One region of the Arthrobacter sp. BB-1 genome, then DNA from elsewhere that is predicted to be linked to it. Evidence: riboswitches for the same ligand, from Rfam matches in the RefSeq annotation. Region 1 holds a riboswitch; each other region holds the start of a gene.
What was found. Region 1 has a riboswitch for S-adenosylmethionine ahead of FHJ30_RS18835 (DUF1737 domain-containing protein). Riboswitches for the same ligand answer to the same signal wherever they lie in the genome.
Positions count from the first base shown of each region.

Region 2: it holds a riboswitch for S-adenosylmethionine, as region 1 does, so the genes downstream of both, FHJ30_RS07255 (homoserine O-acetyltransferase) here and FHJ30_RS18835 (DUF1737 domain-containing protein) in region 1, are expected to answer to the same signal.
Region 3: it holds a riboswitch for S-adenosylmethionine, as region 1 does, so the genes downstream of both, FHJ30_RS12860 (aminotransferase class V-fold PLP-dependent enzyme) here and FHJ30_RS18835 (DUF1737 domain-containing protein) in region 1, are expected to answer to the same signal.

Region 1 covers NZ_VDEV01000033.1:250,957-254,309, reverse strand. Annotated here, with positions in the region: gene FHJ30_RS18845 (O-succinylhomoserine sulfhydrylase) at 1-276, opposite strand, end outside; gene FHJ30_RS18840 (rhodanese-like domain-containing protein) at 277-687, opposite strand; gene FHJ30_RS18835 (DUF1737 domain-containing protein) at 684-962, opposite strand; SAM riboswitch class IV at 976-1,090, opposite strand; gene FHJ30_RS18830 (GNAT family N-acetyltransferase) at 1,272-1,898, opposite strand; gene FHJ30_RS18825 (hypothetical protein) at 2,172-2,429, opposite strand; gene FHJ30_RS18820 (TetR/AcrR family transcriptional regulator C-terminal domain-containing protein) at 2,659-3,353, shown strand, end outside.
Region 2 covers NZ_VDEV01000012.1:239,017-242,369, forward strand. Annotated here, with positions in the region: gene FHJ30_RS07250 (bifunctional o-acetylhomoserine/o-acetylserine sulfhydrylase) at 14-1,339, shown strand; SAM riboswitch class IV at 1,439-1,554, shown strand; gene FHJ30_RS07255 (homoserine O-acetyltransferase) at 1,567-2,682, shown strand; gene FHJ30_RS07260 (MFS transporter) at 2,863-3,353, shown strand, end outside.
Region 3 covers NZ_VDEV01000022.1:222,820-226,172, reverse strand. Annotated here, with positions in the region: gene FHJ30_RS12865 (class I SAM-dependent methyltransferase) at 1-737, opposite strand, end outside; gene FHJ30_RS12860 (aminotransferase class V-fold PLP-dependent enzyme) at 831-2,273, opposite strand; SAM riboswitch class IV at 2,309-2,422, opposite strand; gene hisN (histidinol-phosphatase) at 2,583-3,353, opposite strand, start outside.

The DNA of each region.
Region 1 (3,353 bases):
GGACATGCCGGACGCCGTTGCAAAGCAAGCCTCCGTGCCTTCGAGGAGGCGGAGCCGCTCCTGGAACGTGGCCACGGAGGGGTTGCCGTAGCGCGAGTAGACGAAGCGCTCGTCCTCGCCTGTGAAGGCACGCTCGGCTGCGGCGGCGGATTCGTATACAAAACCGGAGTTCAGGAAGACGGCCTCGCTGGTCTCCTGGAAGTTGGTGCGGTCCAGTCCGCCGCGGACGGCTTGGGTGTCGGGGCTCCAGCCGGCGGCGTCTTCGTTGAAGGTCACTTAGTTCTTTCCCAGGTTGGTTGGCAGGCCGCGGTTCTTCCAGCCGTTGACGGTGCGTTCTCCATAGCGGTCCGGCTCGCCTTCAAAGCCCTCCAGGACGTTGTAGGAGGTGAAACCGGCCTGCGTGGCAGCAATGGCGGCGGCGATGGAACGCTGGCCGGAACGGCACAGGAACACCAGTTCGGTCGACTTGTCCTCGGGCGCCTGCTGGCTAAGGTCGGTGATGAAATCGGGGTTGGGGATTCCGCCAGGGAAGGTCCACTGGATGAACAGCGGATCGTTCTCGGTGGCTTTGGTGTCCGGAATCCCAATGTGGGCCCATTCGCCCTCCGTGCGCACATCCACCAGGATGGCGCCCTGCTCCAGCTTTTCCCAGGCCTCGTGCGGGGTCAGGTCTCCGGCGTAGCTCATGCGTGGCCCTCGCCAGCGAACTCGAGTTCCTCGCCGTTGAGCCCAAGCTCGTCCACGGCGGTGGCCACTGCGGCGTCGGCGGAGGCAACGGCTGCCGGCAGGATCACAGCCTGCGCCACGATGGGTGTGGTGCCGTTGAACGTGACTGCGGGGCTTCCGTGGAGCACGTAGCCCTCGGCCAGGGCGGCTGAAATCCGCTCGCAGAAGGATCGGTCATCCGGCCCGGTGATAAGGCGGTAGGCCAGTTTTTCTTCGGGGGCAGGTGCGTCAGACATGACGGATCTCCTTCTCTCACGCTTGCAGCTCGAATGGGTCGATATGCCGAGTGTTCACCTGAGGCACCCCGCCGCGGAAGGAGGGTTGCCGACCGGCCAGTCAGGGCTTGGCGCCGGTACTCATTACTCCCCAAAAACGTAACACTTGCCGCCCGGTGCCGCACCGCCGTCGTCGTCATGTTGCGTAACTGAAGTACTCAGGGAGCCGCGGCGGCGCCAGGGTGCCGTCCGGCACCTTCTTTCAACGTACGACGACGGCCCCGCGGTGGGTGCCCCGAGCGGGGTTTCCATGCATCATCCCCACTTGGGTCAGCACCCAGGCCGAGCGGTACCGCCCGACGGGACCTGGGGGAGTGGCAGGATCAGTTGGTGGAGCAGGTGGTCCTGCCACTTCCCCGCTATTTTCAGGTACTCCGGCGCCACCCCGATCTCCTGGAACCCGGCCCGATGCAGGATTCGCCTCGATGCTGTGTTGTGGAGCAGGGTTGCTGCCTGGATACGGTGAAGGCCAAGCGCGGTGCGCGCATAGTTGGCTGCAAACAGGACGGCCGCCGTGCCGATCCCTTGTCCGGTGAGGCCGCCATCAACCCAGTAGCCTATGTTCGCACTGAGAAAGGGGCCGCGGACGATTCCAGTTAGGGTGACCGTGCCAACCACGCGACCACTCCTGCTGCGGGTACCCGCCCTGCCCGCACCGGCGTCGTCCTCCTTCACCAGGACCCAGGGGATCTCAGACCCCAGCATGTGCTGTCCGCGCTTGGTGCGGATGATTTCGGCCTGCTGCTCCGGCGTGAAGAAGGCGTCATCCCTTTCCGGCTCCCATGGCGCCAAGTGCCCGCGATTACGCTGGTATGCCGCCGCCAGGGCCGCGGCATCGCCGTCCTCAAGCAGTCGGATATGAAGGCCCTCGCGCAGGTAGCCGGTGCTGGTGATCACTAACCAGATGCCTTTCAGGAGGGCGCTGTGGTGCCGAAGGAGCGTTTTACTTTACTGAAATCTGAACGCTACAGGGGTGGACGCTGACTATCCCGCCTCCGGCGGCAGGTAGGGACCGCGGCAGGTAGGCAACGCGGCAGGCTGGCGGATAGGCGCCCGAGCGGATAGAGGGCGGGGGATAAACGGGAGGGTAAACAAACGGCGTGGACCGCCTGCCTGCCAGGCAGTGGTCCACGCCGGATTCGTTCTTACCCCAGCACCCTGGTGTGGTTCTTAGACGAGGCCGGGGTAGCTGGCCAGGATGTAGTCCGCAGCAGCGGGGCCTTTCATGCGGAGCCCGTTGTGGTCGGGTGCGATCCGGCGGCGGTTCATCGCGGCCCAGAAGGCGGCGTCCGGGCCGGGCTTTTGCTGGTTGATGAAGCACCAGCTGGTGTACAGGCCGTAAAGACGGTCACGGTCCAAGGTGGATTCCGCGGCCTGGTCGAGATAGGTGGCTTCCTGGAGAAAGAGGTCAAACTGGGAGTGCGCCACGACGGCGTCCCTTCGCTAAGTGCGGTGGTGCCGCCGTTCGGCTACAGCAGCGAACCTCAATGCCGTGCACAGGGCAATGGAGTGTTGATGAAGCCCGTTAAAATCCGCGGACTACGGGGCGTGTCAATGCCGCATCTACAATGTAGACTTTACCCGTAGACTACACATCAGGCAAGCGAATGGATTATTGATCCACGTGCAGGGCTTGCTGACACCCAGGACGGATATCATGGCCTCCCCGAAGACGCGTGCGACCACCGGGCCAGCCCAAAAACCCCGCCTCAGCAGGGAGCTTGTGCTCACCAAGGCGCTGGAGGTTGTGGACGCGGAAGGCCTGGACGCACTGACCATGCGCCGCCTGGGCCAGGAGCTGGACCGGGACCCGATGAGCCTTTACCGCTACGCGGAGAACCGGGCCGCGCTGCTGGACGGCGTCTCCGAGCTGGTGCTCAATGAACTGTCCATCCACCCGGAAGATCCGGACTGGAAGGCCCAGCTGCGCCAGATTGCCCATAGCCTGCGGAAGCTGGCGCTCAAGCATCCCAATGTCGTGCCGCTGCTGGTGACCAGGCCGCTTTCGACGCCCCTGGGACTGCGTCCGCTGGGCACCCTGCGTCCCTTGGAACAGATACTCGCCCTGCTCATCGGGGCAGGCTTCGACCCCGCCGGTGCCCTCCACGTCTACCGTGCTTACTACGGCTTCCTTTACGGCCACATCCTGAACGAACTCCAGGAATTCGTGGTGGATCCGGAGGAGAACGAAGTGCTGCTGCGGCTGGGGCTGCACCGGCTGCCTGCCAAGGAGTTTCCCAGGCTGCGTGCGCTTGCCCCTGCGCTCGCGGAATACGACGGTTCCACGGAACTCGACCAGGGGCTGAGCATCCTGCTGTCCGGCCTTGAAACGCAACTGTCCGTGCAGGTCGC
Region 2 (3,353 bases), on a different contig from region 1:
AAAGGAGCCTTAGTTGTCCAACGGATGGTCTTTCGAAACCCGCCAGATCCATGCAGGACAGGAGCCGGACAGTGCCACCGGTGCCCGTGCCCTCCCTATCTACCAGACAACATCCTTTGTGTTCCCCAGCGCGGAGAGCGCCGCCAACCGCTTTGCGCTCGCCGAACTGGCCCCGATCTACACCCGCATCGGCAACCCCACCCAGGACGCCGTGGAACAACGGATCGCCAGCCTCGAAGGCGGCCTGGGAGCACTGCTGCTCAGCTCGGGACAGGCCGCGGAAACCTTCGCCGTCCTGAATATCGCCGAGGCGGGGGACCACATTGTTGCCAGCCCCAGCCTGTACGGGGGGACCTACAACCTGTTCGCCCACACCCTGAAGAAGTTCGGCATCTCCGTCACCTTCGTGGCGGACCCGGACAACCTGGACCAGTGGCGGGATGCGGTCCAGCCCAATACCAAGCTCTTCTTCGCCGAAGTGGTGTCCAACCCCCGCCAGGACGTCCTGGACATTGAGGGCGTGTCCGGCGTTGCCCACGCGGCCGGTGTGCCCCTCATCGTGGACAACACCCTGTCCACGCCCTACCTCATCCGGCCACTGGAATGGGGTGCAGACATCGTGGTGCACTCCGCCACCAAGTACCTGGGCGGCCACGGCTCCGCGATCGCCGGCGTGATTGTGGACTCAGGCAACTTCGATTTCGGCAAGGACCCGGCCAGGTTCCCAGGTTTCAATACCCCGGATCCCACCTACAACGGGCTGGTGTACGCCAGGGACCTCGGCAAGGACGGTGCCCTGGGCGCCAACCTGTCCTACATCCTCAAGGCCCGCGTCCAGTTGCTCCGGGACCTGGGCTCCGCCGTCTCCCCGTTCAATGCCTTCCTGATCGCACAGGGCCTTGAGACCTTGAGCCTGCGCGTGGAACGGCACGTTGCCAACGCCACGGAAGTGGCGCGCTGGCTGGAAGGAAGGGACGACGTCGAATCGGTCGCCTATGCCGGCCTGCCCTCCAGCCCCTGGTACGAGCGCGGGCGCAAGTACGGTCCCAAGGGGACCGGCGCGATCGTCTCGTTCAACCTCGCCGGGGGAGCCGAAGCCGGCAAGCGTTTCGTGGATGCACTGGAGCTGCACTCCCACGTGGCAAACATCGGCGACGTCCGCTCCCTTGTCATCCACCCGGCGTCGACCACCCACAGCCAGCTCTCCCCTGAACAGCAGGCGGTAGCCGGCGTCACCCCGGGCCTGGTGCGGCTGTCGGTGGGGATCGAGCACATCGACGACATCCTGGCGGACCTGGAAGCCGGTTTCCGGGCCGCCAAGGAGGCAATCGGAGCCTAGCCGGAGGCAGAGGGGCGCAATACACGGAGGCGGGCCGGGGAAGTCACAACCAGTCACACTCTTGGCAGCAGGCAGGGGCTGTTTCGTACACTCGAACCAGGTCATGAGTGCCAGTGACAGCCCCGGCTTGCTGGCCGGCAACCCTCCTTCCGCGGTGGGGTGCCCCGGGTGAAGACCTGGCCTGCCGGTCATTCGACGGCGGGCAAGCGCGTAGAAGAGGTCTTGCCATGACGGTTACCGTCACCCGTACCACCGCTCCCGAACATGGGATTGTCCGTTATGCCCCCATCGGGGGGCTGCAGCTCGAGGCCGGCGGCTACCTCCCGGACGTCGTCCTCGCCTATGAAACGTGGGGCACCCTGAATGAGGACGGCAGCAACGCCGTCCTGATCGAACACGCCCTGACCGGAAGCACCCACGTGACCCGCGGCGACACCGATGAAGAAGGCTGGTGGGAGCAGCTTGCCGGCCCCGGCGCGCCGGTGGATACGGACCGGTTCTTCGTGGTGTCCGTCAACATTGTGGGCGGCTGCTACGGGTCCACCGGTCCGTCCTCGCCCGCGCCGGACGGCAAGCCCTGGGGTTCGCGCTTTCCGCTCGTCACCCTGCGCGACAGCACTGTGGCTGAAGCGCGGCTGGCCGACCAGCTGGGGATCAAGAGCTGGTTTGCCGTGCTGGGAGGCTCCATGGGCGGGGCACGCGCCTTGGAATGGGCCGTCACTTTCCCGGAACGCGTCCAGCGCTGTGCGGTTATCTCGGTGGGGGCAGCCAGCACCGCCGAGCAGATCGCCTTCGCCCAGGCACAGACCCTCGCGATCCGCCAGGACGCGAACTTCAAGGGTGGCGACTACTACGGTGGCCCTTTCCCGGAGGACGGCCTGGCCCTGGCACGGCGCATCGCCCACATCACGTACCGCTCCCCGGGGGAGCTGGATGGGCGGTTCGGCCGCGCGCCGCAGGCCCCCGAGTCTCCCTTCCAGGCTGCACAACTCGCTGCCCGCGGGCGTTACCAGGTGGAGAGCTACCTGGACCATCAGGGCACCAAGCTCGTCCAGCGGTTTGATGCCAACAGCTACATTGCCATCACCGAGGCCCTCATGAGCCATGACGTCTGCCGGGGGCGCGGACCCCTCGAGCAGGCCCTGGCCCGCTCCGAGGCGCGCTTCTTTGTGGCGGCCGTGGATTCGGACCGGCTCTATTTCCCGTCCCAGTCCCGTGAGCTGGCGCGGGCACTCCCGGGGGAGGTGGACGTCCACCTCATTGAGGCGCCCATCGGGCACGACGGTTTCCTCACCGAAATCGGCCAGCTGGGGAGCCAGTTGCGGGAGCACCTTTCGGCATAGGACCGGCCCTCGTGGACAGCCAGATGTGCATTATTGCAGATGGCCTCTGCATGATTCGCCGTTGAGCTCAGCGTTCAGGCGGACCATACTCGTTGGGACCCGGCGGTTCGTGGCCAAAATCACACGTATCCGCCACAGCCTGTCCCAGTGGTGTCGAAGAAGACGCCGAAGGAGTCATCAATGAGTACGGAAAAGTCCGCCGCACGGCGGCCCGAGGAAACCGACGTCAAGGCCTCGGGCCTGAGGAAAGTTGTTACGGCCTCCATGGCCGGCACCGTGGTTGAGTGGTATGAGTTCTTCCTCTACGCCTCCGCCGCCACTCTGGTGTTCGGCAAGATGTTCTTCCCTAATTCCGGAACCGAGCTGGACGGCATCATCGCAGCCTTCGTCACCTACGCCGTCGGCTTCGTCGCCCGCCCCATCGGTGGCATCGTCTTCGGCCACTTCGGTGACAAGTTCGGCCGCAAGCAGCTGCTGCAGCTGAGCATCATCCTGGTGGGTGTTGCCACCTTCCTCATGGGCTGCCTGCCGACATTCGCCCAGATCGGTTACTGGGCACCCGCCCTGCTGGTCTTCCTCCGCTTCGTCCAGGGCTTCGCCGTCGGCGGCGAGTGGGGCGGCGCCGTCCTGCTGGTCGCCGAACACAGCCCGAGCAAGTCCCGCGGCTTCTG
Region 3 (3,353 bases), on a different contig from region 1:
GCCAGGGTGAGGTACGGCAGCTGCAGGTCCTCGTCCGGGCCGTGGCCCAGGTGCTCATGGAGGTACCAGTCGAGGTTCGCCAGCACTTTCGCCCGCGTGGCCTCACCGGCGCGCAGGTAGTAGCTGCGCGACTTTGCCAGCTCCATCAGGCCGCCGGTGGTGATCGGGTCCTGCCAGTGCACCACGTGGCCTTCCAGTCCCTCGAACTCGGGCCCTACCAGCGGCCGGAAATCGGGTTTGTACACGTCCCCGGCATGCATGATCCTCGAGAGCCGGTGGACCCAGGGGACAGACGTATCCAACTGGTTCCACACCAGGCCCAGCGTTCCCTGGGGCCGGAGGACACGGGCCAGTTCCGTGCTGGCCCGCAGCGCATCGCACCAGTGCCAGGCCTGGGCCACGGTGGCGACGTCGAACGCTGAGTCAGGCAGGCCGGTGGCCTCCGCGGTGCCCAGGACAGCCGCGGCGGCGGGATAGTGTTCCGCGAGTTGTTCGAGCATGTCCGCTGAGGGGTCCACCGCCGTGACCGACAGTCCCATGTCCAGGAGCAGCGCCGTGAACTTGCCGGTGCCGGCACCAACATCGAGTGCATCGCGGGCGCCCTGGGGCACCAGCCACTGCGCGGATTCAGCGGGATATCCCGGCCGCACCCGCTGGTAATGCTTGCCGCCGTCCTGGAAGCTCTGTCCGAGCTCCCGGCGCCGGCCGTGATCCAGCCTGGGGCCACCCCGTGCCACGCGTGGCCTCCTTCGTCAGGTCCCGTCGGTACCTTCCGAATTTACCGTACCGGACCGGTACGGCTGAGCGGCGGCCGTCAGGCGGTGCGCAGGTCAGTCGTCGATGCAGGGGGCCGCGCCAGCCGTCCCCGGGGTGTTGGGGGCCCAGTGCGGGTAGGTGCGGTTGTCGTTGGCGGGAACCCATCGGCCCGCATCCACCACATAGTCCCAGCCAAGCCCCTTGCTGCGAAGGTCCCGGATACCTGCCAGGAGCCGCTGGGCATCATCAAGGCGGGATCCCACGCCGAAGCTGGCCCGGAGGGAGCCGGACGGAAGCCCCAGCCGCTTCAGCAGCGGGTGGGCGCAGAAGCGGCCGTCACGCAGGCCCACGCCATGCTCGGCTGACAGGTAGGCCGCCACCAGTCCGGCGTCGTAGCCTTCCACGGAGAAGTTCACCACGCCGATCGTGTCAGTCTCCGGATCGGTGTCCTTGAAGATCTGGTGGACAGTCACGCCGTCGATCTCCTGCAGGCCTTCGACCAGGAAGGAACGGATGGCGGACTCGTGGGCGTGCCATCGGTCCGGATCCAGCTCCGCAATAACCTGGGTGGCGCGGGCAAGGGTGGCTGCGCCCAGCACGTTGGGTGACCCGCCCTCGTGGCGGGCCGGACCGGTGGCCCAGCTGACGCCGTCGAGCCTGGCCTCCTTGACGGCGCCGCCGCCGGCAAGGTGCGGGGTCCCGGCGTCCAGCCAGTCCGGACGGCCCACAAGGACCCCTGACCCAAAGGGCGCGTACAGCTTGTGCCCGGAGAAGGCGAGGTAGTCGACGTCGTCCGCGGTGATGTCGATGCGGCGGTGCGGCGCCAGCTGGGCCGCGTCCACCACGATCCTTGCGCCGTATTCGTGGGCGAGTGAGGCGAGGGCCCGGATGGGAAGGATCTCGCCGGTGACGTTGGACGCCCCGGTGACGGCGAGCAGGCTTACCCCGCCGTGCTGGAGCTCGGCACGCACGGCATCAATGGTTCCCGCGATGGTGTCGGCCGCCACGATGCTGCGGTGGGGGACGCCCTGCCACGGGAGCAGGTTGGCGTGGTGCTCAATGTCGAGGTACAGGACGTCGCCGTCGGCCCGGCCGCTTGTAGCGGGCAGGCAGCCGGCCAGCAGGTTGAGGGAATCGGTGGTGTTCCGGGTGAAGATCACGGAATCGTCCGGGCGGCCGCCCACGAAGTCCCGGACGATGGCGCGGGCGTTCTCGTACACCGAGGTGCTGATCTGGGAGGCGTAGCCGGCTCCGCGGTGCACGCTCGCGTAGAAGGGCAGGATTTCGTTGAGGTAGGCGGACACCACGGAGAGCGCCGGGGCCGACGCGCCGTAGTCGAGGTTCGCGTACCGCACGTGCCCGCCATGGATCAGGGGGGCCTGGATTTCGGCGCCGGTGACTGCCGCCAGGGGACGGCCGGCCGCCGCATGGCGCTGGTCGACGAGTGCTGCCGGTCCGGGCTGTGCCGCGGTTCCAGGCTGGATTGCGGCGCTGGGGGAGACGGTGGCAGTTGTCACAGAGACCTCACTTTGGAACAGGACTCCGCTGGGGGAATCCGCGCTTGCCGCATCCGTTCCGGACCGGCCTGGTCGTCACCCGGGGCACCCCACCGCGAATGGAGGGTTGCCGGCCAGCAAACCGGGGTTTAGCGCTGGCACTCGTGACCTGGTTAAGAGCGTAGGACATACCCCGTGCAGGCTAAAAGCCGGCTGGAATGTTAAGGGCTTTGTTACGCGCAGTTGAAAAGGACTGCTTTTACCGAAGATAACGACGGCGGGCACCTCCTTTTGGAGGTGCCCGGCGTTGATTCTTCGGAGAATGGAGTGTTAGAGGAGGTCGTCCAGGTCCGGGTTCAACCGGCGCAGCACTTCCGAGTGCAGGATGGAATTGGTGGCCAGGGCATTGCCGCCAAACGGCCCGTCTTCGCCTTCCAACGAGGTGAAACGACCGCCCGCTTCAACGACGATAGGCACCAGGGCGGCCATGTCATAGAGGTTGAGCTCGGGTTCGCAGGCGATGTCCACCGAACCCTCCGCCACCATGCAGTAGGACCAGAAGTCGCCGAAGGCCCGGGTCCGCCAGACATCCTCGGTGAGGCCCAGGAACTCGTTGAGGTTTCCACGTTCCTTCCAGCCGCCAAGGCTCGAATAGGACAGTGAGGCGTCGGACAGGCTGGAAACGTTGGACACCCGGAGCCGGGTGGCAGCTGCCAGGGAGCGTCCCATGTAGGCTCCCATGCCCTTCGCCGCCCACCAGCGCTTGCCCAGGGCCGGAGCGCTCACCACACCCACTACCGGTTCGCCTTCGTCCACCAACGCGATCAGGGTGGCCCACACGGGAACGCCGCGGACGAAGTTCTTGGTGCCGTCGATGGGATCGATGATCCACCGCCGCGAGCCGTGGCCGGTGCTGCCGAACTCCTCGCCAAGGACGGCATCGCGCGGACGGGAGCGGGAGAGCTGGCCGCGGATGGCTTCTTCGGCCGCCTTGTCCGCATCGGTGACGGGCGTCAGGTCCGGCTTGGTCTCAATGTGGAGGTCCAGTGCCTTGAAGCGGCTCATGGTCTGGTCATCCACTGAGTCGGCCAGGACATGGGC